One region of the Vibrio coralinecrosis genome, then DNA from elsewhere that is predicted to be linked to it. Evidence: predicted binding sites of a transcription regulator. Region 1 holds the regulator's gene; each other region holds the start of a gene.
What was found. Region 1 encodes CRP, which controls carbon source genes, mostly activating them, when cyclic AMP is high. Its sites were predicted from a motif close to TGTGANNNNNNTCACA; they were not measured.
Positions count from the first base shown of each region.

Region 2: cdd (cytidine deaminase) is a predicted target of CRP. The motif match lies at 5,187-5,202, and genes of this name have one in related genera.
Region 3: recB (exodeoxyribonuclease V subunit beta) is a predicted target of CRP. The motif match lies at 2,874-2,889, and genes of this name have one in related genera.
Region 4: pyrG (CTP synthase) is a predicted target of CRP. The motif match lies at 2,312-2,327, and genes of this name have one in related genera.

Region 1 covers NZ_CP024627.1:3,003,544-3,011,233, forward strand. Annotated here, with positions in the region: gene CTT30_RS14180 (TIGR02444 family protein) at 1-286, shown strand, start outside; gene CTT30_RS14185 (hydrolase) at 298-1,275, shown strand; gene CTT30_RS14190 (YheU family protein) at 1,315-1,533, shown strand; gene CTT30_RS14195 (phosphoribulokinase) at 1,616-2,485, shown strand; gene crp (cAMP-activated global transcriptional regulator CRP) at 2,728-3,360, shown strand; partial or broken gene CTT30_RS14205 (SLC13 family permease) at 3,541-4,955, shown strand; gene CTT30_RS14210 (methyl-accepting chemotaxis protein) at 5,223-7,103, shown strand; gene CTT30_RS14215 (DMT family transporter) at 7,175-7,690, shown strand, end outside.
Region 2 covers NZ_CP024627.1:1,458,799-1,466,488, forward strand. Annotated here, with positions in the region: gene CTT30_RS07050 (nucleotidyltransferase family protein) at 1-423, opposite strand, end outside; gene CTT30_RS07055 (thiopurine S-methyltransferase) at 740-1,387, shown strand; gene purT (formate-dependent phosphoribosylglycinamide formyltransferase) at 1,425-2,600, opposite strand; gene CTT30_RS07065 (cyclic di-GMP phosphodiesterase) at 2,934-4,139, shown strand; gene cdd (cytidine deaminase) at 4,188-5,075, opposite strand; gene CTT30_RS07075 (CidB/LrgB family autolysis modulator) at 5,325-6,002, opposite strand; gene CTT30_RS07080 (CidA/LrgA family protein) at 6,002-6,367, opposite strand; gene sbcB (exodeoxyribonuclease I) at 6,511-7,690, opposite strand, start outside.
Region 3 covers NZ_CP024627.1:692,684-700,373, reverse strand. Annotated here, with positions in the region: gene recB (exodeoxyribonuclease V subunit beta) at 1-2,775, opposite strand, end outside; gene recC (exodeoxyribonuclease V subunit gamma) at 3,031-6,492, opposite strand; gene CTT30_RS03170 (TDT family transporter) at 6,587-7,555, opposite strand; gene CTT30_RS03165 (LysR substrate-binding domain-containing protein) at 7,663-7,690, shown strand, end outside.
Region 4 covers NZ_CP024627.1:486,031-493,720, reverse strand. Annotated here, with positions in the region: gene eno (phosphopyruvate hydratase) at 1-508, opposite strand, end outside; gene pyrG (CTP synthase) at 587-2,227, opposite strand; gene mazG (nucleoside triphosphate pyrophosphohydrolase) at 2,384-3,184, opposite strand; gene relA (GTP diphosphokinase) at 3,391-5,610, opposite strand; gene rlmD (23S rRNA (uracil(1939)-C(5))-methyltransferase RlmD) at 5,684-7,003, opposite strand; gene barA (two-component sensor histidine kinase BarA) at 7,173-7,690, shown strand, end outside.

The DNA.
Region 1 (7,690 bases):
GCACAAAGTCGAAGAGTGTCTAGGTCGTTCAGAAACCCTGTTACACAGCTATCGAGACCTACGTCGTAAACTCAAATCCCACGTCCCAGACACCCTCTACAGAGAATCCTTGCAATTCGAATTGCAACTTGAAAAGCAACAACAGTCTGATCTGGTCGATTGCATCAACAGTATAGAACTTCAGACTAACCAAGCTGAACCGCTGACGTTGAGATATTGTCGTCAGCTTGGCGGAGAACATTTGCACGATGTTTTTGCCCATTCCATCGATGACCTTACCCACTGATAGGCGTTCTTATGACTCAATTTATTGCTGCCAAAGGATTAGCCAATCCGCATCTGCAAACTCTGGCACCACGTTTCATTCGTAAGAAAGCACTGTTTGAACCGCTTTGGCAGACCCTGAATACTCCGGATGGTGATTTTCTCGATCTAGCTTGGAGTGAAGACTGGCAAACTGAGCAAGCTAAGAAAAAACCTGTTTTTGTCTTGTTTCATGGGCTAGAAGGCTGCTTTTACAGCCCTTATGCCAATGGCCTGATGCACGCATTTTCTCAACATGGCTGGCTGTCTGTGATGATGCATTTTCGCGGCTGCAGCGGCAAACCGAACCACCGTGCGCGAGCCTATCATTCGGGGGAAGTAGAAGACGCACGCTTGTTCCTTGAGCAGCTAAATCAACAACTACCAAATCAAACCAAAGTCGCGGTAGGGATTTCTCTTGGTGGCAACATGCTGGCTAACTATCTGGCGCAATACAATCAAGAGCCACTACTTTCTGCGGCGACCATCGTCTCGGCACCACTCGATCTATCGGCCTGTTCAGAGCGCATCGAGAAAGGATTCTCCAAGGTGTATAAAACGTACCTGCTCTCATCTTTGAAGAAAAATGCTCTGCGTAAACATCACCTAATTAAAGGCGAGCTCAATGTCTCTTACCAAAGCATAAAGCGAGTCACCAAACTGTTTGAATTTGATGATTTGATTACCGCTCCTTTACATGGCTTTAAAGACGCACAGGATTACTATCAGAGGTGCTCCGGTATTCATCGACTCAAAGACATTCGCATACCGACACAAATCATTCATGCCAAAGACGACCCTTTTATGACAGATGCCGTTATACCAAAATTCGTTTTACCAGATAACATTGACTACCGCTTGTTCGAACAAGGTGGTCATGTGGGCTTTTTAACCGGCAGCGCACTCAAACCGAGGTTCTGGCTAGAAGAAGCGTTACCAGCCTACTACCAAAGTCTGGTGGTTTCTGGATAATAGCCGTCAACTTTTCGAGCATAAAAGACAGAGGTATTTATGATCGTTCCATGGCAACAAATTGACCCAGACACACTGGACAACCTGATTCGTGAATTCGTCCTGCGTGAAGGCACAGACTACGGCGAACTAGAAATTTCCCTGCAAGACAAAATCGATCAAATCAAAAACCAGCTCGAAGCAGGTGAAGCTGTTGTGGTTTTTTCTGAGCTTCACGAGACCGTCGACATTCAGCTCAAACAAAAGTTTTCTTTTTAAAACACAGCATACAGTCTCTTCCCATTAAAGCGTGTTATAGTGGCATGCAACAAGGGACAGTTATTTACAGACAAGGTTTGTCATGTCAGCAAAACATCCGATTATTGCCGTCACTGGTTCATCTGGTGCGGGCACCACAACGACATCTGAAGCGTTCCGCAAAATGTTCAACATGATGAACGTCAAGCCCGCTTGGGTAGAAGGTGATAGTTTTCACCGCTTTACGCGCCCAGAGATGGATGTCGAAATTCGCAAAGCCCGTGAACAGGGGCGACACATCAGCTACTTTGGCCCACAGGCGAACGACTTCCCAGCACTCGCTGAGTTTTTCCGTAAATACGGAAATGAAGGAACAGGTCAGGTACGCCGTTATCTGCACACCTTTGATGAAGCCGTACCGTACAATCAGATGCCGGGTACCTTTACGCCATGGCAAGAACTGCCTGAGAACTCTGATGTATTGTTTTATGAAGGCTTGCACGGTGGCGTCGTTGATGGCGATGTTAACGTCGCTCAGCACGTCGACTTTCTGATTGGCATGGTCCCCATTGTTAACTTGGAATGGATCCAAAAGTTCGTTCGAGATACCCGAGATCGTGGCCACTCTCGAGAGGCCGTGATGGACTCTATTGTCCGTTCAATGGACGACTACCTAAACTACATTACTCCCCAGTTCTCGCGCACTCATATTAACTTCCAGCGTGTTCCAACCGTCGATACTTCTAACCCATTAAATGCCAAAGGTATACCAAGCTTAGATGAAAGCTTTGTCGTGATTCGTCTTCGTGGTATTAAAAACGTCGACTTCCCTTACCTACTGGCGATGATTGACGGCTCATTTATGTCACGTCATAACACGCTCGTGGTGCCTGGGGGCAAAATGAGTTTCGCGGTCGAGCTAATTGTGCGCCCTATTTTGCAACAACTGATCGAAACCGGAAAAATTGGTTAACAACCACCGGATAAGCACGATTACTTTTCATACCGTGATCATGTGCACATTTTTGCGTACAAAATCGTAAGGTGTACCCGATTAAAATCAAGAAATCGATTTCAAAAAAAGATACTATTTGAAACCGAAACAAAGATGGCTTGCAGCATTTGAAAAGTGCTCTTATCCTAGTAGGTCTTGATTCAAGGCTTAGCTAAAACATGGAAAGCAGCAAGCGTACCCTGCAGAGGAAGTGAGATATTATGGTTCTAGGTAAACCTCAAACCGATCCAACATTAGAGTGGTTCCTTTCACACTGTCATATTCATAAGTACCCATCAAAAAGCACGCTGATCCACGCGGGCGAAAAAGCAGAAACTCTTTACTACATTGTTAAAGGTTCTGTGGCAGTACTTATCAAAGACGAAGAAGGTAAGGAAATGATCCTTTCTTACCTAAACCAAGGCGACTTTATCGGTGAACTTGGTTTATTCGAAGAAGACCAAGAGCGTACGGCATGGGTTCGTGCCAAATCTCCTTGTGAAGTAGCAGAAATTTCATTCAAGAAATTCCGTCAGCTAATCCAAGTTAACCCTGACATCCTGATGCGTCTGTCCGCACAAATGGCAAGCCGTCTACAGGTCACTAGTCAGAAAGTGGGTGACTTGGCATTCCTAGACGTAACCGGCCGCATCGCACAAACCCTGCTTAATCTGGCGAAACAGCCAGATGCAATGACACACCCAGACGGTATGCAGATCAAGATCACTCGTCAGGAAATCGGTCAGATTGTTGGCTGTTCTCGTGAGACAGTAGGTCGTATCTTGAAGATGCTAGAAGAGCAGAACTTAATTTCTGCCCACGGTAAGACAATTGTTGTTTACGGTACTCGTTAATTACCGCGGCATAAAAGATTGAACAAACCACCAATGGCAACATTGGTGGTTTTTTTTGACCAAAAACAACCTTGCTTAACATTTCTTGATTACATATAAAAACTTCCATCTTAGTCTAAGACCTTCATTTAGTTATTCTTTATTCTTATCCGCAGAGTTTCGCTTTGAGGTTAAGCCCTTATGCCCAACATTGATCGAACCATAGTCATTAAGTTACTGATTTGCTTTGGTTTGCCAATTGCCGTGTTGTTTATGCCAATTGATGCCATCCCCATTGATGATCTGACTTTAATTCAACATCGTTTACTGGCTATCTTTCTGCTCGCCGCCCTATTATGGGTACTGGAGCCTGTTCCCGTTTTCGCCACTTCGATTTTGATCATCGCACTTGAATTGGTCATGATTTCAGACAAAGGTCTGCATCTCTTTCGCACTCCTCCAGCAGGACATGATCTGGGAGAGTTGATGAAATACACCGATATCTTCAGCGCCTTCTCCTCACCCATTATTATTCTATTTATGGGTGGGTTTGCGCTAGCCATCGCTGCATCAAAATACGAACTCGATAACAACCTTGCTCGAGTTTTGCTGCGCCCTTTCGGCCACCAGCCAAAATTTATTATGCTCGGCTTAATGTTGATTACTGCAGTGTTCTCAATGTTTATGTCTAATACCGCAACAACAGTGATGATGCTGGCACTGCTTGGCCCGATTGTCGCCTCAGCCCCCAAAGGCGATTTAGGGATAAAAGCACTGGTTTTGTGTATTCCCATTGCCGCTAATACAGGGGGATTGCCACTCCGATCGGAACCCCACCTAACGCCATCGCTCTACAATACTTAACGGGTGAAAACAGCATCGACTTTCTCAGCTGGATGATGATGGGTTTGCCTTTTGTGATAGTCCAGCTCACCTTTGCTTGGTTCCTACTTCAAAAACTGTTCCCTTCTTCACATCAAACTATGACACTGAAGCTCGACGGCCAGTTTCAGCGTAGCTGGCGTGCCATGGTAGTCTATGTCACCTTCGCGGCTACCATATTGTTATGGATGACGACAAAGCTGCATGGAATGAACACCTACGTGGTATCCATTATCCCTCTCGCGGTCTTCACATTGACAGGTATCATGGGCAAAGCAGAGCTCAAACAGATCAACTGGGATGTGTTGTGGTTAGTCGCTGGGGGCATTGCAATAGGAATTGGCCTAGATAAAACCGGATTGGCCGCTGCGCTGGCACACGCGATTGATTACGAGGCCTTGTCCCCAGTTGCGGTGGTCCTCACCCTGTCTATGGTGTGTTGGTTAATGGCGAACTTCATGTCCAACACCGCAACGGCCAACTTATTGATGCCGATCGCTGCAGCGATTGGGGCATCGATGGACAGCCTAGCTTCAGTCGGAGGATTGCAAGGCTTACTGGTCGTGGTAGCTTTCTCAGCATCACTTGGCATGATATTGCCCGTTTCTACTCCCCCTAACTCCCTCGCCTACTCAACTGGGCTTATCGAAAGTAAAGACATGGCAAAAACAGGGGTCATTATCGGTCTCGTTGGTTTAGCGATTGTCTATATGGCAGCTCTATTTTTAACCTAGATATTAGGTTGTGGCTTCTTGTTTCATTAATGGGCAAGAAGTCACAATTCAGTCAAAAGGTCCCTCTTCATCGATATTCCACTTCCTGAATATCCATATAGATCAAATCTATATTTTAATAACTTCTATAACATCAGCCTGTTAAACCAATATTCATAGCTATTTCAGCAGTTCCTACGTGAACTTCCGCACTAACAGGGTGTAACCACTAATTCAAACTCACACACCCTGATTTTCGATAGGTTGTCTAAGTATTAAGGAAGGGCAATGAGAAACACAATTAAATTAAAGATTCAGATCGCCATCGCGATCATTATTGCAATTGTCTCAGGAGTCCAGGCATGGATCTCTGTCAGTCAATTAAAACAAGAAACCACTTCCGCACTGAATAGTGAAATGGCTAACGTCAGCCATGCCACCTCTCGTTATATCAGTGACTGGCTCTCCATCCGAAGCGATATGATGCTGGCAAATGAAGTGAGCATTCTCAACACTGACAATGCCGATAGAGAGATGCTTATCACTAAACGAGCCGGAGGGTTCTTATCAGTCTATGCTGGTTTTGATGATGGTTCTATCGCTTATGGAGATAAAAGCGAGGATTGGCCTGCAGATTACGATCCTCGCACCCGACCTTGGTATAAAGATGCCATGGCAACCAATGGACTGATCGTCACCGAGCCCTATCAAGACTTCGATGGCAGTATCGTGGTCAGCTTTGCTAAAGCATTTAGCGGCAGTAAAAATGGCGTCTTAGCCGCAGATTTGACCGTGACGAATATCATCGAAGAAGTGCTCAATGTCAGCTTAGACAACGAAGGGTTTTCGTTTTTGGTTGATGGTAATAACAACATTGTCGCTTACCAAGATGAGAAGCTGAGCCAGCAACCTCTGACTGAGCTCAATCCAGTCTTATCAGCCGATAAAGTTCATCAACTGGTCAATACCTCTTTCATTTCCACTATCAGCTGGCCACAACAAGGCGATAAGCTGATCTTTGCGACTAATGTACCCAATACCGATTGGTCACTAGGCATTGTGGTAGATAAAGACATGGCGTACGCCTCGGTAGCCGAACAAATTCAATTCACCGCGATCGCATCGATTTTCCTCTACATTGTGATTGCTTCAATCAGCACTTATGTAATTACTCGCTTACTTCAGCCTCTACAAACCTTATCAGCAGCACTTTCACAGCTCTCTCAGGGTGAAGGGGATTTAACTCAACGAATAGACATTCGCCGTATGGATGAAATCGGAGAACTGGCGCAGCACGTCAATCAGTTCCTCAGTCAAATGCAATCTATGCTCAGCGGTATCATTCATCACAGTAGAGATCTGGCCGTCCAAGCTGAACAAGCGAACCTACTAGCACAACAATCTTCCCAGCAAGTCGAAGCACAGCAAAATGATGTTAATCAAATAGCGACTGCGATTCATGAAATGTCAGCAACAGCGGCTGAAGTAGCCAGTCACGCTGAGTTGACCGCGAACGCTTCTCAAGGTTCAGCATCCGCGTGTGAAGACGGCCAGCAAGTGATCGAAAAAAACCGTCAAGCTATTGTTGAGCTAGCCGATCAGGTGACCGCAGCCTCTGGGGTGATCTCAGAACTGGAGAGCAACACACAGAGCATCAATCAAATTCTCTCTACCATTCGCGAAATTGCAGAGCAAACCAATTTACTGGCCCTTAATGCTGCGATCGAAGCTGCTCGTGCGGGTGAGCAAGGCCGTGGTTTTGCCGTCGTAGCGGACGAAGTCAGAGTGTTGAGCCAACGCACACATGGCTCAACCGAAGAGATCCGCAATATGATTGAAACACTACAGAACAATACCAAGCTCGCCGTCAACAGTATGGAAAGCAGCACGGCACTAGCAGGGACTAGTGTGGATTACGCTCAACAAGCATATCAGAGCCTGAATACCATCACCTCTGCGATTACAGAAATTAACGATATGGCGCTTCAGATAGCCAGTGCTGCGGAAGAGCAACGTGCCGTCAGCGAAGACATCAGTCGCAATACTCAAGGTATTAAAGATGCGTCAGATATTCTGTCTGAACAGGCGATGCGCAGTAGTGATAGTGCGACTAACATGTTTAACTCAGCCAACACGGTACGCACTGAGGTAGAACGCTTTAAAGTTTAAGCTTTGTTTCCAACGCTATTTCATGCATATTGTCAGCCTATTGATTTCTTTGTTCACAGGACGAACAGCTTATGGGATTCGAATGGCTGGCACTGGCTGCAGCTTTTCTCTGGGCGGTAGCCAGTTTACTCTCTGTTGGACCTGCACAGCACCTTGGTACCTTTGCGTACAGTCGCTGGCGCATGGGATGCACCTCTGTCATTCTCGCTTCAATGGCATTATTTACAGGCGGCTGGGCAACGGTTGAAACCAGCGCCATTTCAGCCATGGCCTTATCTGGTTTGATCGGCATTTTTGTTGGCGACACAGCTCTGTTCGCTTGCTTAAATCGGATGGGGCCTCGCCAAGCTGGCTTGCTGTTTTCTTGCCATGCTGTGTTTTCCGCCATACTGGGCTACTTCCTGTTTAGCGAAACCATGACCAGCATTGAGCTTATAGGTTCAGCTTTGGTTTTCTCTGGCGTTCTCACTGCTATCTTTTTTGGCCGTAAAGGGCAGAGCACTAATCACTTGGAGTCGGTGAAAGGCAGTATCTGGTTTGGTATCTCCTTAGGACTGGTTGCGGCGCTGTGTCAGGCACTTGGTGGC
Region 2 (7,690 bases), 1.5 Mb from region 1:
CAAGCCTTCGATGTCATCGGCAACAATCGTTGCACGGGCAAGGTCAGTAATACGCTCAGCATCACCATCAAGTTCATAGGCGATCTTTTGCTTTGCTCGCTCTGCAGATTTCACACCTGCAAAGTGGGCGTTTGTTGAAGTTAGCATTGCAGTGCTCTTACAGATCATTTCTAGCTCAGCCTGAGCTTGGTGTGCTTTGCTGTATAGAATGTCGAAGTCAGAGTAGGGTTGAAGTGGAGTTGTTGGTGTGGATTGGATGCCATACAGGCCACTCAGGTTGTGTTTGAATGCTTTGGAACAAACTTCGTTCTGGTTAGTCGAACGATTTTCCTCACTACCGGGTGCTGTTGGAATAGCGGCGAAAGCTGGCGCGCGGCTGAGCATTAAAAGCATCAGGGCCGTAGTTCGCAAAAATAGGCTCATTCACTCTCCTTAGATTCGTAGCGTCTTGGGTAAATGGTGTAAGAAAAGATTCAACAACCAAGGCATACCAATCTCTAATTTATATATGAGGGCTAGTCCGATAATTACAATGTAGGAATATCCTTGTGATGTAATTGTATGAGCTAACTCTCAATTTGTTTGAGTGCCCGATTCCCTTATGGTTCATTCTCAATTTGTAAATCAGTATAAACGCTTTATCTGAACCCAATCTGAACGGTTTATAAAGCTTGAGGGATACCACTGAGAAACGCTTTCGTATAGGCTATGAGGCAGTCACGTCAGGTAGGGAATAAAAATGAAAGATCCAGAATTTTGGCACAGTAAATGGGCATCAAACCAAATCGGTTTTCACTTAGAAGATGTAAACCCGCTGCTGGTTCAGTATTGGTCCGAAACCAAACCGAGCAGAGAAGATAAAGTGTTTGTCCCTCTGTGTGGTAAAACGGAAGATCTAGTCTGGTTAGCGACCAAGCATGAAGATGTTCAGGGAGTGGAACTAAGCAAAATTGCAGTACGTTCATTTTTTGCTGAACATTTTTATACGCCTACGGTGATCCCTGTAAATGGTCAGCACGAATTGTATCAGTTTGATGAGCTGTCTGTTTACACTGGCGACATCTTTACCGCGCCCGTTCAGCCAGTTGAGATTGTGTATGACCGTGCTGCTCTGGTCGCTTTGCCAGAAGAAATGCGTGCAGATTACGTCCAGCGTATTAAATCTCTGCTGAAACCGGGCGGAAGAATTCTGTTAGTTACGTTAGATTATCCGCAAGCTGAAATGGCGGGTCCTCCATTCTCTGTGACCGAAACAGAAGTACGCTCTTTATTCTCAGAATACCGCATCACTAAACTGTATCGTGATGACGCAGATGAAAACCATCCTAAGATAGCGAAGAAAGGCTTATCTAGCTTCGCAGAAGAAGTGTATTTGATAGAAAGTTAATGATGAAAGCCCCTGAATAAGCTCAGGGGCTTTTGTTTTAATAAACGATTTTTATCTTATCTGCGCTGGACACGGCGCTTTCTATCGCTTGCTCAATGGCCTCTCTACGAGCAATGCTCACTCCTAAGCGTCTGCGTCCATTGATATCAGGTTTTCCAAATAAACGAAGTTGAGTTTGTGGGGCAGCTAGAGCGTCTACCATTCCTTTAAACTGAAGGTTATCGGATTGGCCTTGTCCCAAAATTACCGCTGATGCGGTAGGCCCGTACTGGGTGATACCTGAAATAGGTAGGCCAGTGAATGCGCGGACATGAAGTGCGAATTCAGAACTGTCTTGAGACATAAGAGTGACTAGGCCAGTATCGTGCGGGCGAGGGGAGACCTCATTGAAAATGACGGTGTCACCTTTAACGAACAGTTCTACGCCGAAGATACCTCGGCCTCCTAACGCATTTACAACTTTGCTAGCGGCGTCTTGAGCGGCAGATAGCGCAGCATCAGACATCGCTTGAGGTTGCCATGACTCACGATAGTCACCGTCTTCTTGGCGGTGTCCAATCGGAGCGCAGAAGTGGATACCATCAATAGCTTTAACCGTTAATAGAGTGATCTCATAATCAAAATCAATAAAGCCTTCGACAATAACGCGTCCTGCACCTGTGCGGCCACCTTCTTGTGCATATTGCCAAGCGGCCTCTACATCCGCTGCTGATTTAATAACACTTTGCCCCTTGCCTGAAGAGCTCATAATTGGTTTGCATACACATGGGATGCCAACAGACTCAACGGCTTGGGTGAATTCTTCATAGGTACTAGCAAAATGGTAAGGTGAAGTGGTGAGGTTGAGCTCTTCTGCTGCCAGCCGGCGTATTCCTTCTCGGTTCATTGTTAGGCGAGTTGCATTTGCTGTTGGCACAACATTTAATCCGTTGGCTTCAAGCTCAACGAGTTTCTCTGTGGCTATGGCTTCAATTTCAGGTACAACGTAATCCGGTTGTTCTTTGGTGATAATTTTTTCTAACGCTTCGCCATCAAGCATATCTAATGTGTAGCTTCGGTGCGCCACCTGCATGGCGGGAGCATTTTCATATCGGTCACATGCAATGACTTCTAAGCCTAAACGTTGACATTCAATCGCAACTTCTTTTCCAAGTTCCCCGGAACCTAGCAGCAACACTCGTGTCGCGTTATTGCGGGTAGCAGTACCAAACATAAATAACCTTTCACAATTAATGGAGATTGAAATTGATACGAATCATACTGATATAAACAGAAAAGGCAAACGTTTGCCTTTTCTGTGAGAATTACATCTGGATACTGTAGAACCATGTATTATATACGTTCAGTGGATGATTTTACTTGCTCTATGCTGCCGAATGAGGTTGTTATGACTTGTGTATTGAACGGAAGAGAGTGAATTGAGTGTGCATCGTTAAAAATCTTAATTATGTGACATATCAGTAGAGTGAATGCTTAAGTAAAGTGATAAGTTTGTGATTATAATTTATAAAACTACAGAAATCACAATAGTTGTCATAGTCAATAGATGAAGTACGATCCAAACAACTCCATAAAGGTTCCGATTGATACGTTAATGGTTGGGATGTTTGTTACGGCAATCGAAGATAACAAGCGCGTCAATTTGGCAAATGCGGGTAGAGTTTCTTCTAAGAAAGCCATCCAGCAACTCGTTCAGAATGGGATCAAATTCGCTTGGGTAGATAAAAGTCTGTCTGCTAAAGGGAGTGTGTTTAAACCTGTGGTTGAAGCCAAGCCCAAGGTGAACGAAGAGTCGTCACCAACACCAATTAAACGCAAGCCCATGAGCCGTTTTTCTAAGCAGAAGAAAGCGTCAAAAATCATTCGTGAAGCCAAAGGTCTTGCGCAAAAAATTCTTAATCAGACGTTTGATGATAAGTCGATTCATGTTGATGAGTTAGATGGTTGGGCCAATGATCTTATAGAAGCGGTATTGATTGATTCCGATGCTTTGCACTGCGTCTCTGCACTAAGAAGTAAAGACGAGTATTTGCTTGAGCATTCAGTCAATGTCGCTACTTTACTGGTGACTTTTGGCAAACACCTTGACTTGCCGAAAGAGACACTAAAGCAACTGGCTATCGGCGGTATTATTCATGATGTTGGCAAAATTAAGGTGGACGATAAAGTTCTGCACAAGCCTGGTAAGCTCACCCCCGAAGAGTTTGAGCATATGAAATTGCATCAAGTCTATGCTGAAGAGATTATTTTTACTGTCGAGGGGTTAGGTAGCATCAGTCGTGATGTTTGTCTGATGCATCATGAAAAATTAGACGGCAATGGCTACCCGAAGGGGCTCAAGGGTGATGAAATACCATTACATGGGAGAATGAGCTGCATTGTGGATATCTATGATGCATTGACCGCAGATCGCTGTTACAAGAAAGGAATGAGCTCGGCCGAAGCGTTTAAGATCATATTGAGTTTAACGCCATTTCATCTTGATCGTGACTTGGTTTATAAGTTTATTAACTGTATCGGCGTCTATCCAGTCGGGGCATTAGTCGAACTGAATGACGGTAGGGTTGGCATTGTTTGGACATCGAATGCGGATGAACCTCTAAAGCCAGTAGTGAAGTGCTTTTACTCAAGAAAATATAAGCGTTTTATTGATGTCAGTTTCGTCGATATCAAGAACAGTCAATATAAAATTGCGAAGGCGATTGCGCCAAGTAATCTTGAAGTAGATCCCGCCCCATTTTTTGATGTGTGAGAAAATAATAAAGGCGCTAACTCAGCGCCTTATGCGAATATCACCTTATTAGATAGCCAAATAAGATACAGGGATATCGGGGTTGATTGCTTCCAGCGTTGACTGAGTATCGGCAAGGTGGCTGATTGTGCCTTCAGACATCTCAACAAGTGCTGCTGTGGCAATATTATCGAATGACTCACCATCAAGAAGTAATTGGATCAATGCTACTTGTAGTGGAGGTAGGCTTGGGTTGAAGGCTGCATTTTCTGCATAGGCACCTTGATACACTTTTCCACTTTTTAGCTTGATGCTAACACCACTTAAATTGTGAGTGTAAGGCGCATAGCTTCTATTCAACGCACTTAATGCTTTGAGGACGACTTCATCAGACTCGTCACATCGCTTTCCATGGTCAACGGCTGCCATTAAACCTGATTCGATACCGAGATCACTAGGCCCAAATGATTCAGGCAAATACTCTTGAAGGTTTTTTTCATCACGTTGAGGAAGTTGGATCGCCAACTCACCAGCTGTCGTCAATTCATTCATAAATTGTCGACAGTGGCCACAAGGACTGAAGTTGATTGTAATGTCCAAGATACCTTGTTCGCCTTTCATCCACGCATGACTAATCGCTGATTGCTCTGCGTGTACGGTCTGACCAAGTTGCGCGCCTAAAATTTCAACGTTTGCACCGAAGTAAAGTCTTCCTGACAGGCCACGAACAATTGCACCTACATAAAAATTTGAAATCGGAGCATAAGAATAAGCCGCGGCGAAGGGAAGCAGTGCCACTCTCAGCTCATCATCTTGTAGATCAGAAATAGCGAGTAGCTCTGCAAACTGTTCAGAAGAGAGGGTTGCATCAAAATCATCCGCTAACAAAATAGGAGAAAGGAACTTTGCGACTTTAGCTGGCGCTTCAGACAGCGCTTGTTCTATGCGGCTTCTCATATTGAATCCTTGTTTAAGCAATAATGAATATCTTTGGGTCTGCCTGAGTTACTTTTAGAGTGGCTTACCCTGATACTGGTATTTCATTTTATGTAACGCAGAAAACTTTACTGAGATCATTGTCACAATAAAAATTGCAATGGATTTTATTGTTACACAATTAGAGTGATGTCACACATGGTAACGATTGCAGTGAAGGTTTAGGTGATGTACGTCGGAATGCGTAGATACGCTATCCGACGCGGAGGTTTATGCAGCGAGCCAGATCGCGAGAGCGAAGAATGATGGGGCCAGAATTGAGGTAATTACGCCACAGACCACGAGTGCCAATGAGCTGAAGGCTGCATCTTGTGCGTCCTTTTCTGCACAGGTTGCGGTCCCCAATGCATGAGAAACGGTGCCCATGGTGAGGCCTTTGGCAATGGGATGAGTAATGTTCAATACATTATAAATAGGGTAGGCCAGAATCGCACCAAACAACCCAACCAATAGCACCAAAATAGCGGCAATAGCAGGTTCGCCACCTAAATGGCTTGATACTTCCATTGCGATTGGCGTTGTTACAGATTTACCTAATAAGCTGGCGATCAATGAGAGGTCTGTCTGCATGTAGGATGCGATAACCGTGGCGGTCAGCATCGACATGACACTACCGACACCACAGGCCAGAATGATGATTCGCCAGTTAGCTCGTATTTGAGGAAGCTGCTCGTATAGGGGATAAGCGAGGGCAACAACGGCAGGCTGTAGCAGAAAATTAATCCACTCATTATCCTGGTAATAAGTTTCGAACGGTACTTTGAGCTGGGTGAGTAAAGGGATCATCACTGCCAGACTGATCAGTAGAGGATTCATAAACGGACTAGTGATCTTTTGGCAGAGCCAGCGTGCAGACAGGAAAACGACAATTGTTACGAGTAGCCACATTATTGGTCACCTCGCTTGAGCATTCTATCCAACATGAGTCCTAATAAAACCAGTACGATGAATGTGCCACCTACTGCACTAGCAAGAATCGGAAGCGCGTTGTTGAGGAGCAGATCAAAGTGTTCCATTAATCCAACACTGATTGGAACAAAGAGCAGCACCATGTATCGAATAAACAGAGTGGCGCTAGGGCGTACCCATTCCACTGGTACTAGCCCGCTGGCAAGAAGTGAAAACAAGATTAACATGCCAATGATGCTGCCCGGAATTGAGATATCTAGAAGGTTTTGAATATTAATGCCTGCCATGAGGCAAAGAAAAATCAGCCCCATAGATACGACGTATTTAAGCAAGGTTTTCGCCATAGGTGGTGTCGTCCAAATTTAATCAACTTTTGCATATGTGAATACACTGAAACGTAGGTTCAGTGTATTCACAGGCCTCAGCAAGGTGGTATTTTTATAGTGTGATGAGGCCTAACTGTTATAGGGTGCAGGCAATAAGTTGTTTAAGATACTCGCTTTTGGACGTATTGGTAAACAGATTTTAAGATAGCTATCTTTTTTTCGTCACTTTCATACTCGTGAACTAAGTTTTCCAAATTCAACATGTAATCTTCAATTCGGCTTTCAAAGTACTCACGGCAATGTGCCGCCCATTTTTGTTGCTCACTCTCGTCCAATGTCCACGGAAAATGTCTGGCGCGATAGCGGAATAAAAGTGGGGCTATTCGCTCATCATTGAATGAGATATCTAGAGCGGATAGATTCTCCGGATCCGTTTCGCGGATTATTGCCATTGATGTTTTATCAGCTGGAGAGAAAAAACCATCGTAAAGCATGGTATCGACATCATCGTTCTTTTCGTATTCTCGTTCGATACTGTATAGCGAATTGAGTTTTTCTCTTATTTCTGGGCGTTGTCTAAGTCGCTCAAGGTTTTGTAAGCACTTTTCTCTGTCAATGCCTATGTTAGCTGCATTCTCAGCAGTTAATGTTTTGGCTGGGGCCAAAATAGGGCACTTGTTGAGGTGGACAAGTTTGATTGGTACAGGCAGTTCGTCTGGGCCAAGTTCAGAATGTTTGGTGTAGAGACGCTCATTAAGCTGTTCTACATCTAAATCCAACAACGGCTGAGGATCTTTCGCCAAATCAACCACAATGACTGCGTTTTGATTGGTTGGGTGCCAAGCGACCGGAACTACCCAGCTAGTATAATTGCATTCACGCCCCAACATACCCGATACGTGCATAAGCGGTGTCATCTTTACGATATCGACAAGATCATTGAGTTTACGCTTGTGGCGCATACTCAGGAAGTAATCGAAAAGCTTTGGTTGCGCAGCTTTGACCTTTTTCGCCATCTCAATGGTGGCGATAACATCGGCCATCGCATCGTGTGCATTCGCGTGTTCAATGCCATTTGCAACGGATAAGTGTTCCAGCTTAAAACTGATGAAGCCTTCTTCATTTTCTGGCCAATTGATGCCTTCTGGGCGAAGAGCATAACAAGCTCTCATCACATCAAGTAAGTCCCAGCGAGAGTTGCCGTTTTGCCAGCTCCACGCATATGGATCGATGAAATTCCGGTAACAGGTGTATCGAGTCACTTCGTCATCAAATCGAATGCTGTTGTAACCTAAGTTGATGGTGTTGGGGGTGGATAATTGCTCATGAATTTTGGCGATA
Region 3 (7,690 bases), 990 kb from region 1:
ATGGTGACTTGTGCCTTGCTTTACCAAACCTGAATAGCTGGTTATGCGCCAATTACGGTCAATTTCATTGTTCAACTCATTGGCGTGCAGTGCTTGCTGTCCTGCTTCTCGAACCACCAGCTTTTCATTGACGCTTTCCGGTAATCCTTCCACTCGAACACAACTCAGTTGCTGAGCCTGTTGGTGCAGCGCCGCTGTTAAATCTGCGATGCCACCTTGTTCGCCGTTTTGTAATAAGTACCCCATCGCACTGTGATGTACACCTGTCGGCTCTTTGGTCGAGCGTCCATTACGCAACGGAGCCGTACCAATGAAACAACCATAAACAGCTCGGGTAAGAGCAACATAGATCAAGCGCAAATCTTCCGCCAAACGCTCTTTATCGGCTTGCTGTAATGACGCATCCTGCTTAGTGATATCAAGAATGGTTTTGTCCAAAGCACTATCGTAGTACTTGGCTTCACTCGCCTCTCGATAACTGAATACGAACGGCAAGAACACCAACTCGTATTCCAATCCTTTTGATTTGTGAATGGTTACTATCTGGACTAAATTACGCTCCGATTCCAAGCGCTGGATTTGATCGTCACTGCCTCCCAATCCATTACGGGCATCGCTGATCGATTGTGCCAACCAGCGCAACAAGCCGTGATCGCTGTCTAGCTCTTGGCTGGCTTGCTGGAGCAGCTCTCCGATGTGCATAAAGTCAGTCAGAGATCGCTCACCGTTTTCTTCTTCGAGCAATCTCTCAGCGATGTGCCTTTTACTCATTACGCTACGCAGCATCGGCAGTACGCCACGCTGACTCCACAAACGACGATATTCTTTAAACTCATTAATGGCGTTTTCCCATTCGTTTTCATCGTTATTGAGTTTGTCGAGGCTTCCTGCATCAAGGGCAAATAACTCCGACGCGAGGCTAGCCCTTAAAGCTCGATCGTTTTCTGGTGTGAGCACAGCTTGGAGCAAGCGCTGTAAATCTTCGGCCACTTGTGAGACAAACACACTATCTCGATTGGACAGATAGACGCTGGCAATCCCCTTCTCAGCCAAGGCTTGTTTGATCATTCGACCTTCGCTGCCCGTTCGAACTAACACCGCAATGTCTCCAGCCTGAATGGCGTGTTGCGACTTTCCGTCATCAAAACATGCTTGCTCATTCTGCGCGGCCGACAAAATATGATGGATCTTATTCGCACAGGCTTGTGACATGGCTTGGTGATAGTCACCTTTCGCTAAAGGCTTCTCTTCCGCTTCTTGTAACCAGTAAGTCATTGCTGGTTGAGGTTGCCCGTCGATCATCCATCGACGTTTATCTGCATTCGGGCTCGAGTTAACCGGAACAAACGGAATATCCTTATCGTAGATAAAAGGATGATCTGGCGTTTGAAACACCTGATTCACCGCAGCAACCATCTCTGAGCTAGAACGCCAGTTAGTCCCTAGGGTGAAGTGTGAGGAAACCTGATTACGTGCTTTAATGTAAGTAAAAATGTCCGCACCGCGAAAGCCGTAAATGGCCTGTTTGGGATCGCCAATCATAAACAAGCCACATTGAGGGTTATCGAGATAGATACGGCTGAATATGCTGTATTGAAGCGGATCAGTATCCTGGAATTCATCAATCATGGCGACCGGATAGAGAGAGCGAATCCGCTGAGCCAGTTGTCCACTGTCATCTCCATCAATCGCAGCAGAAAGTTGCGTGAGTAGATCATCAAACGACAACCACTGTTTCTGCTGCTTTGCTTTCGCTAACATATCACGGCACTGCTCTATAGCATGTGCCAGCAATGGTGCTTCCAAGCTGATAGGCTGTGCGAGAAACTGCTCAATCGCCAAAAAAGTGGGGTGGCTTGGCGCCTGCCCTTTGGGTGTTTTCTCTTGTAAAACATTCTGGGCAAACTTTTCCAGTTTATCCGGATAGTCATAGCCCGTAGTTTCACTCGCTGCCCACATATCGACCACTTCAAGCCAGGTAGGCAAGGATTTTTTGGTGTAGCTTCGTTTATTGACATCTGATTCACTGATCAGGGCAAGATAGTCTTGCTGACCTTGACGCCAAATCGCTTTGAGATCGTTAATTTGCTTAAGATTCTTGGCATGTAACTCAGCCATACTGCCCTGCATCGCGGGCACTGATAGCTGTAAGGGCGCTCCTGTTAAGTATGGAGAGATCTTTTTCAGTAATGCAGCAGGAGAGTCCCAAATTCGGCGCACTTCACCAGCAAGCTGAAAAGGTAACGGGTAAAAATTGCGTCGCCAGTAATCTGCCACAACCTGAGCTTTGAGGTGACTTTCATCCGTCACGAATTCATTATTAAACCGACAACCTGACTCAAACGCATTTTGAGTCAGCATGCGCTGACAAAAACCATGGATCGTGTATACCGCCGCTTCATCCATCTGCCTTTCGGCTTGGAGTAAAATATCAGCCGCTTGAGAGTGATCGTCAATGTCTTCAAGCAAAGGCTGAATAACAGGATCATGACTTTGCCCACGTGAAAAGGCCAACCTTGCATCATGAATTCGGGCTCGAATTCGGTCTCTCAACTCGGCAGTTGCCGCCTCGGTAAAGGTGACCACCAGTATTTGGTCGACCGTTAATGGCTGTTGATGTTTGCTCTCTGAACAGCCGTGGCCCAGCAATAGCCTAAGGTACAAACCTGCGATAGTGAAGGTTTTACCAGTTCCAGCCGACGCCTCAATTAAGCGCGCGCCATGAAGTGGAAAAGTCATGGTATTCAGTGACGTTACCATTGACGTGGATATCATAAAATTCGAGCCCTTGATGCATTAATTCCAGATCCAAGTGTGACCTAGATTTTAAAATGATATTTATCAATAACAATCCTATTCAAGATAGGATTTTATGAGATCTTTCTCACGGCAAGCGAGTGGACTTACCGATAGTATGCGCAGCACGACTTGCGTTGGCCATGCCTGACGCTAAGCAACCAAATCATGGTCCCTCTGACCTGTGGCCGTACAGAAAACACCCTACACAAATAATGATTTCCTGGCGGCCACCTATTTATCTATCTCTTGATTGTTTTTCACTGTAAGCCTCGGCGCTTGTAATACTAACGTCGTCAAAAGCCTGACTTGCATCGCCAACTCCTCACTCCATTGAGGCCAGATACGGGCAATATAAGAATTCGCACCTTCCCCTGGACTCAAGTAACTGTCGTTAAATGTGTCTGCCATTTTCTTTAGCGCTTTTTCTTCATCATCAACCCAATTGCCACGATTGAAGCCAGCTTCGACACAAGCTAAGGCCGTATTAGGAAAATACGCTAAAGGCGTTGTCATTCCTTGATAGAACAAACGAACCAGCTCTCCCAGTGTCGATTGAGCAACCGCTGCATTCTCTAACGCTGGATAAGTTAGGTGTACAACGCCTTCTTTACGATCATAACCAACCATGTGCGAACATTGATGATGCCCCATCGCATTCATGGCTAAATGATCGATCCAGACAGCAAGGTAATCCTGAGCACGAATACGTCCACTACGAAAGCGGACTAACCCCGATTGATAGCTCTGAGTGAGCCACCCCGTCAACTTAACAGGTTTACCTTCCCCCAATACATCAAAGGCCAGTTTCACTTCAAGATCGTCGTTAGGTGAACCACATAGCCAAGCAAGTTTTTCTACCAGTTCTTCGGCTTGAACCCGATTAGTTTCAAATTCGATATCACCAAATGCGCCTACCGGTAGCTTGCCTTGTGCACGCTGGTGAGCAATGAAATCATTAATAATGGCTTGCTGGTCCCCTTCTCCACTGAGCTGGTGCTCAAGCAACAGTTCCAGCAGGCTATCACGCATTTGATAGCTTTCTAAACCATTCAGCACAAATGGCTCATCATCTTGCATCACAGGTAATGGGGGTTCAAACACCACTTTTAGACGGCGATTAAAGAAATACTGTACAGGTAAACGCCAGAAACGTTGTAACTCAACCAAGTCCAGTTCAAGCGGATACACAGCATCCAACAAATAATCACTTAACTGGCGATTAAACTGCCCACCGACTTGACCTTGTCGACTCGCGGCAGGTAACCATTCTTTGGCGTAACTAGCACTATTTTTAACAAACGCACTTGGACTAAATGGCACCATTGGGTGACTGGCTCGGATACAACTCAGTAAACGCTGACCCGATTCATCCACCGCTAAGTTTTCATCTCCTGCCAAGCAATAATTTTGTTGGCAATACTCCATTAATTCAGACACTAATACCGATGGCACTCGCTCAGTATTGTCCTGAATCGAGCGACCTACATAGCTGATGTAAAGTGTGTGCTGTGCAGATAATAAGGCTTCCAAAAATAGATATCTGTCATCATCCCGACGAGAGCGATCACCGGGCTTCGCTCGGCCATTCATTAGATCAAACCCTTCCGGTGGAACCGTTCGAGGGTAAATACCATCATTCATCCCAAGTAGGCAGACGGTACGAAATGGAATTGAGCGCATCGGCATCAAAGTACAAAAGTTCACTTGGCCAGCGAGGAAGCGCTGGCTGACTCGAGTTCCAGACAGTTTGTTATGCAAATATTGCGAGACTATACTTGGCGTCAACGCCTGTTTATACGCAGCATCTTGAAGCTGATCTTTTAAAGATGTGAGCGTATCTCGAATCGACTTGAGCGCGGCTTCGCCCTCCAAATCAACACGAAAGAAATCATCCAATGCTAGCGTTAATGTTTCACGCCACTGCTCAATAGGCTGGGTTTTGGCTAGTTGGCTGCGGTAATGGCTGACGGTTTCGATAAAGTGGGCCAGTTTCCCCGCTAACTCAGCGCCCATGCCTTGAACCTGATTATAGGGTGACAACAAACCACTTTCGGTTTCGAGTAAACCTGCAGACTCTGGCATCGCATACCCAAGTAACATACGCTGAATACCAAACTGCCAAGTATTTTGCGATATTTCAGGTAAATCAAATTCTTCACCAGTGTGGTGATTAAGTCCCCAACGAATGCCCGACTCTTCAACCCATTGCTTCGCTTGAATGAATTCATCTTCATTTAAACCAAATCGCGCCAAAATAGCAGGTGTTTCTAGCAATTCGAGTAACTCAGAAGCAAGACAGCGAGTATTCGGCAAGTTAACAACCTGCATAAACGCATGCAAAATCGGGCTTTCCTGATCAGCCGTTCGGTCAGAAATAGAATAAGGGATGAAGCGCTCACCCGGTGCATTGCCAAACACAGCCTGAATAGCCGGACTGTAGGCATTAATATCTGCGACCATAACAATGATATCGCGTGGCTTAAGGCTTGGATCTGCATCAAACATCGCCAGCAATTGATCATGCAGTACTTCCACTTCACGCATCGGGCTATGGCAAACATGCAATGTGACCGAGCGATCCTGTACATCGATCACCTGTTTGTGATAGCTATCATCAAGTTTTTTATCATCCTGATGCTCTTCAAGATTAAGAATGTCTGCCTGTAGGTGATGCAGCAAAGAATCACGATCAATATCCACGAACGCTTCTATTTCGTGAGCCTCTAGTTGAGACAGTAAATACATATTATCTCGACCTAACTTGCCCATCGAAGCAAGTAAACTGTTACCGACCACATTGGTATGCAGTTCATCATCAAGGTTTTGCTCGATATCACCTTTCAGTTGCTGAGATTCCCCCTCCAGCTGAGAGTGGTCTTGTTTCCATACCAAATGCTGTCGATGCCGAGCCGCCAAACGGGCAAGGTATTTACGATCGCGCACCTCTCCCCAATAGTAACGACAAGGGTTAGTAAACATCAGATGGACATCAATATGCTCACCGATGGCTTTCAGTGCGTCCATGTAACGAGGGGGTAGCGAAGTGATACCAAAAACAAACAATCGCTTCGGTAAATGTTCAAAGTGACCACTGCTGTTTTCCAGCGTATCAATGAAATGCTCATAAAGGTTGGCGCGATGATAAGGTGACTGCCCAAGCGCCACAGTATGGTCGTATAATGCCTGCCACAAAATAGGCTGCCAGCAATGTTCTTCACCCAGCTCCGCTACCGTTTTCCCAGCTTCCCAGCTGGCAATCCACTCAGGGCGATAAACCAGATAACCATCGAAAATATCAGCGATTTTTTCAGCCAGTTGATAAAGCTTACTCTGATCTTCATCATCCACCAGATAGTGCTTAAGTGCTTCGAACTCGACTTGATCGAGAAGCTCAGGAAGAATAAACATCAACTTCCATGTCATGGCTTCTTTGTTGAATGCACTTCGCTGAGGCACATCTGGTAATACCTGAGTGAACATATTCCAGATGAAAGTAGCAGGGAGTGGGAACTCAATGTTTGCAGCGACACCAAATTCTTTAGCTAACTCGATTTTCAGCCATTGAGACATACCCGGGCTCTGAACCAGAATTTGCTCTTTTTCGAACGGGTTATCCAGTGGCTTAAGCCGAACCAATTCGACGAGTAAAGATTTTAAAACGTCAACTTGGTTGGAATGGTAGACAGTAAACAAAATGCACTCACACTATTCTTGCCACAATTGGGTTGAGATTAGCATAAGTGCATCACTTTCTTGATCATTATACGCCTATCAATGCATCAAAAGGCTACGCATTACGCACTATGACTTTGTGAGGCTGATAGAAACTGAAGTAACGCCATGCGACATATCCCACAACCCCGGTCGCGACTATCAGCTCAAAGCTCGCTAACATTTGCACTTGATCGACATAATGAGCCTCAACACCGATCTGTTGCATCCATCCTGCCAACTTAAATAATGCTGTTGAACCAATGACCATTGGGAAAGTAAACGCGGCGTAACCTGGACTAAACGGTAGCCGTAATAGTCTGAAAAACGAGAGATAAATGATCGCAGTCATCAAAACCCCGATGCCAAACAACAAGCCAACAATCACAGGCGAGGGCTGCGCTGACACCGTCAGATAACCAGCTAAGGATAAACTCGCGGGGGCCGCCATAATCGCCAAGGTTGGTTTCGCCGCATCAGGCACCTGGCGGGTAAACATAAAACGATAAAGCATCATTGGTAGCATAACGGCATACGCCAGCATGCCAAAAACTAATGCACCATGTGCTATCATCGCAAGATCCGGATTACCCGAAAACGACACATCCGCGACAATAATCCCCACTGGCGGCACAAACCAGCTTGGTACCATATGATGAAGTTCAAATTCCTGAGCGCGGTGATAAACAAAGCTAACAAGAAAAATAATATGCAGCCCGACCGCCCCTAACCAAAGCGCATCTCCCATCACTGGGGAAAAATGGCCGAGTGAGTGAGACACCACCATGGTGCCCATTGCAAATGTCGGAACCACACTGCCCACCACAGGATGGGCCAGATCTTGACTCAATAAATGTCGATGAAATAAAAACTTTACTGCCAAAACGATAAGCAACACACTGGCTAGCGCAGCTCCAGCCCATTGGCCGTAACCATGCAAAGACGCAAAGTTCTCCCAACACCAGCCTAAACTGGCAATCCCCAGCGCTAATCCTGCCATAGGTGTCGGTGCACCCATCACTTTTGCTTTTGTCGCTTGAATCATGATTGCCTCACACTCTTTCTTTTACAGAGGCAATATTACGCTTGCTAAACGTTCGTATATATCTAATTATTTAAAACACTTGTTCAAAATAGTTAAACGTTATAATTATGGCTGCCAATATTTCTCTCAAACAGT
Region 4 (7,690 bases), 790 kb from region 1:
TGAACTCTTGGATGTCAACGTTGTTGTCTGCGTGCTCACCACCGTTGATGATGTTCATCATTGGTAGAGGCATAGAGAACTGACCAGCAGTACCGTTTAGCTCAGCGATGTGCTCGTATAGAGGCATGCCTTTAGCCGCTGCAGCAGCTTTAGCGTTCGCTAAAGAAACCGCTAGGATTGCGTTAGCACCGAACTTAGATTTGTTGTCAGTACCGTCTAGCTCGATCATTACTGCGTCGATTGCAGCTTGGTCTTTAGCGTCTTTACCAACTAGAGCTTCAGCGATTTCACCGTTTACCGCTTCAACAGCTTTAAGAACACCTTTACCTAGGAAACGAGCTTTGTCGCCATCACGTAGCTCAAGAGCTTCACGTGAACCAGTTGATGCGCCAGATGGAGCAGCAGCCATACCTACGAAACCGCCTTCTAGGTGTACTTCAGCTTCTACAGTTGGGTTACCACGTGAGTCGATGATTTCACGACCTAGAACTTTAACGATCTTAGACATTAATGTTTCCTCTCGTTCAAATATAAATGTCAAATTTAAAAGGCAACAGCACAACCTTCGCCACTGCCCGTATCCTTTTTACTTCTCTAATTCGCCGCGTTGGAATTCACCAGCCGCTTTTACGAACCCTGCGAATAGTGGGTGACCATCGCGAGGTGTCGAAGTGAACTCTGGGTGGAATTGAGCCGCTACAAACCATGGGTGAGCTGGATTCTCAATAACTTCCACAAGTTTCTTATCTGCTGACAGGCCTGACACTTTTAGGCCCGCTTTTTCAATTTTTGGACGCAGATTGTTGTTCACTTCGTAACGGTGGCGGTGACGTTCATGAATCGTCGCGCTACCGTAGAGTTCACGAGCTTTAGTTCCTTTCTCTAGGTGACATAGCTGCGAACCAAGACGCATCGTACCGCCTAGGTCAGACTTTTCGGTACGTTCTTCAACTTTACCTTCACCGTCTACCCACTCCGTGATCAAACCTACCACAGGGTACTTGGTCTCTTTGTTAAATTCTGTTGAATGTGCACCTTCCATACCCGCAACGTTACGCGCGTATTCAATCAGTGCCACTTGCATACCCAGACAAATACCTAGGTAAGGAACCTTGTTTTCACGAGCGTATTGCGCCGCACGGATTTTGCCTTCCACCCCACGATCACCGAAACCACCAGGTACCAAGATAGCATCTAGACCTTCCAGCGCTTCTTCACCTTTGGTTTCTACGTCTTGTGAGTCAACGTACTTAATCTTAACGCTCAAACGGTTCTTCAGACCTGCGTGTTTCAGCGCTTCGTTGACCGACTTGTAAGCATCCGGCAGTTCGATGTACTTACCGACCATACCAATGGTCACTTCTGCTGTTGGGTTTGCTTCTTCATAGATAACTTGTTCCCACTCAGTCAGATCCGCTTCAGGAGCAGAAATACCGAAACGAGAACAAACTAGGTCGTCAAGACCTTGAGATTTGATCAATTGAGGGATCTTGTAGATTGAATCTACGTCCTTCATAGAGATAACCGCTTTTTCTTGTACGTTACAAAAAAGAGCGATCTTCTTACGCTCGTTCGCTGGGATCATGCGATCTGAGCGACAAACGAGAATATCTGGTTGGATACCGATAGACAGCAGCTCTTTCACTGAGTGCTGAGTCGGTTTCGTTTTCACTTCACCTGCTGCGGCAAGGTAAGGAACCAGTGTCAGGTGCATGAACATAGCACGCTCACGGCCTAGCTCTACAGCCAACTGACGGATTGCTTCCATAAATGGTAGAGATTCGATATCACCAACGGTGCCACCAACTTCAACGATCGCAACGTCATGACCTTCAGAGCCTGCAATAACGCGGTCTTTGATTGCATTAGTGATGTGAGGGATAACCTGAATGGTTGCACCTAGGTAGTCGCCACGACGCTCTTTACGTAGCACGTCAGCGTAAACACGACCGGCGGTGAAGTTATTACGCTTAGTCATCTTAGTGCGAATAAAACGCTCGTAGTGACCAAGGTCTAGGTCAGTTTCGGCACCATCTTCTGTAACAAACACTTCACCGTGCTGAGTTGGGCTCATTGTGCCTGGGTCAACGTTGATGTAAGGGTCAAGCTTCATCATAGTCACTTTAAGACCACGAGCTTCAAGAATAGCGGCAAGAGATGCTGCTGCAATACCTTTACCTAGAGAGGATACAACCCCGCCAGTAACAAAAATGTAATTTGTCGTCATGTTTAACCTGAAATTGGTTGAATGAGGGAAATGGATTTCTTCTGGACGGGAGATAAATATACCAGAAGACCCTTATCGCCACAACGTGAAATCTATCACACTGTAATTTTTTATTTTTTGCTTCAAATCAAATTCGATCGGCAAGATACACTATGATTACGGCTTCGATTCGCGGCGTTTTACTTCGTCCCACATGCTATCCAATTGTTGTAAATCAAAATCTGTCAGTTGCTTACCTTGCTCTGCCACCATAGCTTCAACACTTCTAAATCGTTGAGAAAATTTTAAGTTTGCTTTGCTTAAGGCCGATTCAGGATTTTGCCCTAAGTGCCGACTTAAATTGACGGTAGCAAACAGTAAATCACCTAATTCCAACTCAATTTTCGATTCATCAGGGGAAACTTGAAGTGCCTCTGCCATCACTTCATCAACCTCTTCTCTCACTTTGTCGACCACAGGCCCTAATGAATCCCAATCGAAGCCAAACTTGGCGCACTTCTTCTGAATCTTTGTCGCACGCGACAAGGCAGGCAGAGAATTCGGTATTGAGTCTAGAATACTTTGTTCCATTCTGCCTACTTCAGCTTTTTCTTTGGCTTTTTCAGCTTCCCAGTTGGCGTTGATTTCTTCGTCCGATTCAAATTCAACATCAGAAAAGACATGGGGATGACGACGAGTAAGCTTTTCATTCACCGTGTCGACCACCTCTGAAAAATCAAACAAACCCTGTTCTTTAGCTAGCTGACTATAGAAAATAACCTGAAACAATAAATCCCCGAGTTCTTCCTTAAGGTTTGGCCAATCGCGATTGTGGATGGCATCTACAACTTCGTAGGTTTCCTCAATGGTGTGAGGAACAATCGTGTCAAAGCTTTGTTTTAGGTCCCACGGACAGCCATTCTCAGGATCACGAAGCTGTGCCATGATCGCTTCTAATTGTTCTATCGGGTGATTCATGTTCTCTTTTCCTTTAAGCCTTGCTATTTAAAGAAAAAGGCGAGCAGTCCTAACCACTCACCTTTGTTATATGTTTATCAATTCTCTAAATAATTGAAGCTGTAGCTAGGCGGCAAGCGAGCGAGACTCCTGAGCATAGCTTGCCTATGTGATGGAGCGAGTAAGCGCAGGCAACAACGCTATCAGCTTCAAGTATGACGAGAATTTTAGCCGAGGCGTTTTACCGACATAACATCTCGGATCTGCTCTACTCGCTTCGACACACGCTGTAGAATTTCGATATTCGTCACCTCAAGATCAAAATCCATAATCGACAACTGCTTACGGTAGTCAACACGACTCTTCATGCTGGTGACTTTGATCTTCTCGTTGGCAAACAGCGTCGTGATGTCTTTGAGTAACCCACTGCGCTCCATGGCTTCTACGCGTACCGTCAGTATGTAAGACCCTACAAAACCACTACCCCACACAGTATCTATGATACGTTCTAGCGCGTGATGACGCAGCTCTTCCAGTTGTTCACAGTCCGCTCGGTGGACAGAGATCCCCCGCCCTTGTGTGATATAACCAGAAATCTCATCACCCGGAATGGGCTGACAGCAGCGTGCAAGGTGCGTCATCAAATTATCTACACCTTCAACCACTACGGCATCTTTCTTCGGACGACTTTGCGCAGGCGCTTTAGTTTTTGCTTCCTGCAGTTTTTCGAGCGCCTGCTGATCTTCTTCTTCAGCGGTTGGCTTGTTCACCAAAGCATTGATGTGATTAATGATCTGGTTAATACGCAAGTCGCCGCTGCCAACACCGACGTATAGCTCATCGGCACTGTTAACATTAAAACGTTTCAGCGCATATTGCTCTGCATCTTTCAGTGTTGCACCGATTTTTGCCAGTTCGACTTCAAGGATCTCTCGACCCGCTTCTAAGTTCTTCTCACGTGACTGTTTGCGGAACCAAGCATTGATCTTGGCACGTGCACGGCCAGAAGTGACAAACCCCATTGACGGGTTGAGCCAGTCTCGCGAAGGATTGGGTTCTTTCGCCGTGATGATCTCGACCTGATCACCCATAGAAAGCTTGTGAGTAAACGGTACGATGCGACCTGCGACTTTCGCTCCAATACAGCGATGACCAACTTCAGAATGAATGTGATAGGCAAAATCAAGCGGTGTCGCGCCCATCGGCAAATCAACAACATCCCCGCGCGGGGTAAAGGCATAAACGCGATCATCAAAGACCTGACTGCGGACTTCATCAAGCATTTCGCCCGAATCTGACATTTCCTCCTGCCAATCAAGCAGTTTACGCAGCCAAGTAATTTTCTCGTCGTAGCCACTTCGACCACCACCACCTTCTTTGTACTTCCAGTGCGCAGCAACCCCCAACTCCGAGTCTTCATGCATGTCTTTAGTACGAATCTGGATTTCGATGGTTTTTCCTTCAGGGCCAAGGATCACGGTATGAATTGACTGATAACCATTTGGCTTAGGGTTTGCCACGTAATCATCAAACTCACTTGGCAAATGCTTATACTTAGTATGCACCACACCTAGGGCGGCATAACAATCCTGAAGCTTATCAGCAATGATTCGAACCGCACGCACATCAAACAGTTCATCGAATGCCAAGCTCTTCTTCTGCATTTTGCGCCAGATACTGTAAATATGCTTCGGACGGCCACTCACTTCCGCATTGATGCCTGACGATGTAATTTCATTCGACAGGTCATCCACAAAATCTGTGATGTACTGTTCACGGACGATACGACGCTCAGACAGCTGTTTGGCGATTTGCTTATAAGTTTCTGGCTGTTGATAACGGAAAGCATAATCTTCAATTTCCCATTTCAGCTGACCGATACCTAAGCGATTAGCCAAAGGGGCATAAATGTTTGAACACTCTTTTGCCGCGGCTTGACGAACTTCATCCGGGGCCTTCTTCACCTCAATCAGATTACAAATACGCTCGGCAAGTTTGATCACCACGCAGCGAAAGTCGTCAACCATCGCCAGTAGCATGCGGCGCACATTATCGACCTGAGCAGAAGCGGCGCTGCCTTCCATTGTGACGTTGAGTTGGCCCAATGCTGCCATTTCTTCAACGCCATCAATCAATTTAATCGTTTCCTTACCGAAGTCCTCCTCCAGCGCTTCACGTTGATACGCACCGCTAGAAACGACGGGGAACAATAAGGCGGCGACTAGCGTTGCTTTGTCCATGGAGAGGGTAATGAGGATTTCGATCATTTCACGGCCACGCCATAATAACAGTGGGCCTTGGTCGTTATTTTCAAGAATCGTTTCGCAATGGCGATACACTTCTTTAAGACGCTTCGCGACTTTTGTGTCCTGCTCTAGGCTAGCAATCCAATTATCTAGATCAAACTGTTCGTCTTGGTTCAAATGTGCGCTTCTTACCGCAACCATTGTCTTCGTCCTGTTAAACTTTTTTCTTCGACCTACCCCGCAGTGAGACTGCGCTTGAGAGAGTAAGTTCGTATTAATCCTTCACAAAAAGCGCCATGGATTCTAAGTGACTGGTGTGTGGAAACATGTCTAGCATTCCCAATCGTTGTAACTTGAATCCCTGACTTAGCAAGCTCTGAGAATCTCGCGCTAGAGTAGCAGGATTACAAGAAACATAAACGACTCTTGTCGCACCTAGCGATGAAACTTGCTCGACAATACCACTGGCGCCAGCTCGTGCCGGATCCAGCAGTATTTTATCAAATTTTTCTCTCGCCCAGAGCTGACCAGACATATCTTGTTCCAAATTTGCCTGATAAAACTGAGCATTCTCAATCTGGTTAACTTGAGCATTATGAGTGGCTTTCTTCACCATCTCATCGACCCCTTCCACACCGGTAACGCTTTTTACCTGCTTAGCGATGGGGAGGCTGAAGTTCCCTAGCCCACAAAATAAATCTAACACTCGGTCTTGCTCAGATAACGCCAGCCAATCCAACGCCTGAGTAACCATCTGCGCATTCACTTGTTGATTAACTTGAATGAAATTATTGGGCTCGAACGGGATGGTGACGCCCGTTTCCTGATAAACACCCGCTTCACCGGCGGCAAGCACCAGCTGTTCGTTGTTTGGCATCAGATAAAGCGTAATCTGATTGAGCGTGGCAAATTCAAGCAGCGCATCATGATCTTTATTTTTCAGTGGCTTGAGATGACGTAAAACCAGAATGCGCGTGTTGTCAGCTTTCACTAACTCGACATGACCAATGTTCTCTTGTTGAGAAAAGCACGTTAGCAACGCATATAACTCAGGCAATAACTCATCCAATTCCGGCGCCAAAACGGGGCAGTGAGTCAGAGTGACGATGTCTTTACTCTGCTTTTTACGGAAACCAAACTTCAGCTGACGCGTTTTTTTATCCACCATAACACTGATGCGAGCGCGGCGACGGTAGCCTTGGGACTCACCGACTATCGGGGCCTCTAAGCTGAGGCTCTGTCCTGCAAACTTGCTCATCAATTGGCTCAGCGTTTGCTGTTTGTGCATCTGCTGGTGCTCACTACTCAGGTGTTGCATATTACAGCCCCCACACTGCTGATAATGTGGGCAGAAGGGTTCAACTCGTTGTTCACTCGGCGTTTGTACCTTAATCAGCGTCGCACGTGAGAACTTGCTCTTGCTTTCGGTCAACTGAGCTAACACTTGCTCTCCCGGCAGTGCCCCTTCAATAAAAATTGGCTTCTTATTTTGGTAAGCGATACCTGCACCATGATGATCGAGTTTTTCGATTTTCAACGATTGGTGCTTAGTGTTGAGTTGAGTTTTCTTTTTCGGTTGGAAGAAACGCGCCATGCTATGCTCTGTGCCTTTTAACTATTGCTCTGTATTGATGTTCAGGCGCACCTTTTCATGCCTGAATCATTGTCTGAGCCGAACGAGTTTATTATGCTTAAGGATTCGACGGCTTCTTTTATTTGTGGAAGTTATTTTCCCATATCCACACCACGATGTTTAGACAATAATGACAAGATATGGCTTACGCGCCCGCGTTATTACCCTCACACTCGCGCCGACGTTGATCATTGGCCTGTTACTGAGTGCGTTTTTCTCCTTTAATCGCTATCACGACTTGGAAAAGCAGGTCATCAATTCAGGCTTAAGTATTATTGAACCTCTGGCGATTGCCAGCGAAGAGGGACTAAAAAACAACAGCCGCGAATCTGTCCGTCGAATTATCAGTTATGCGCACCGGAAAAACTCAAAGTTTGTTCGCAGTATCGCCGTCTTCGATTACAACCACGATTTATTCGTTACTTCCAACTTTCATCCGAACTTTGAATCTCTGACGTTCCCGGGTAATGCGCCAATTCCACTACTGGTCACTTCTGACTTACAGGAAAACACACTGATCCTACGTGCGCCGATCATCGCTGAATCAGGGCTGATATCAACACCAAAAGGACAAAACACCAACCAAGCTCTAGGCTACATTGCGGTAGAGCTGGATCTTTCTTCCTTACGTTTGCAACAATACCAAGA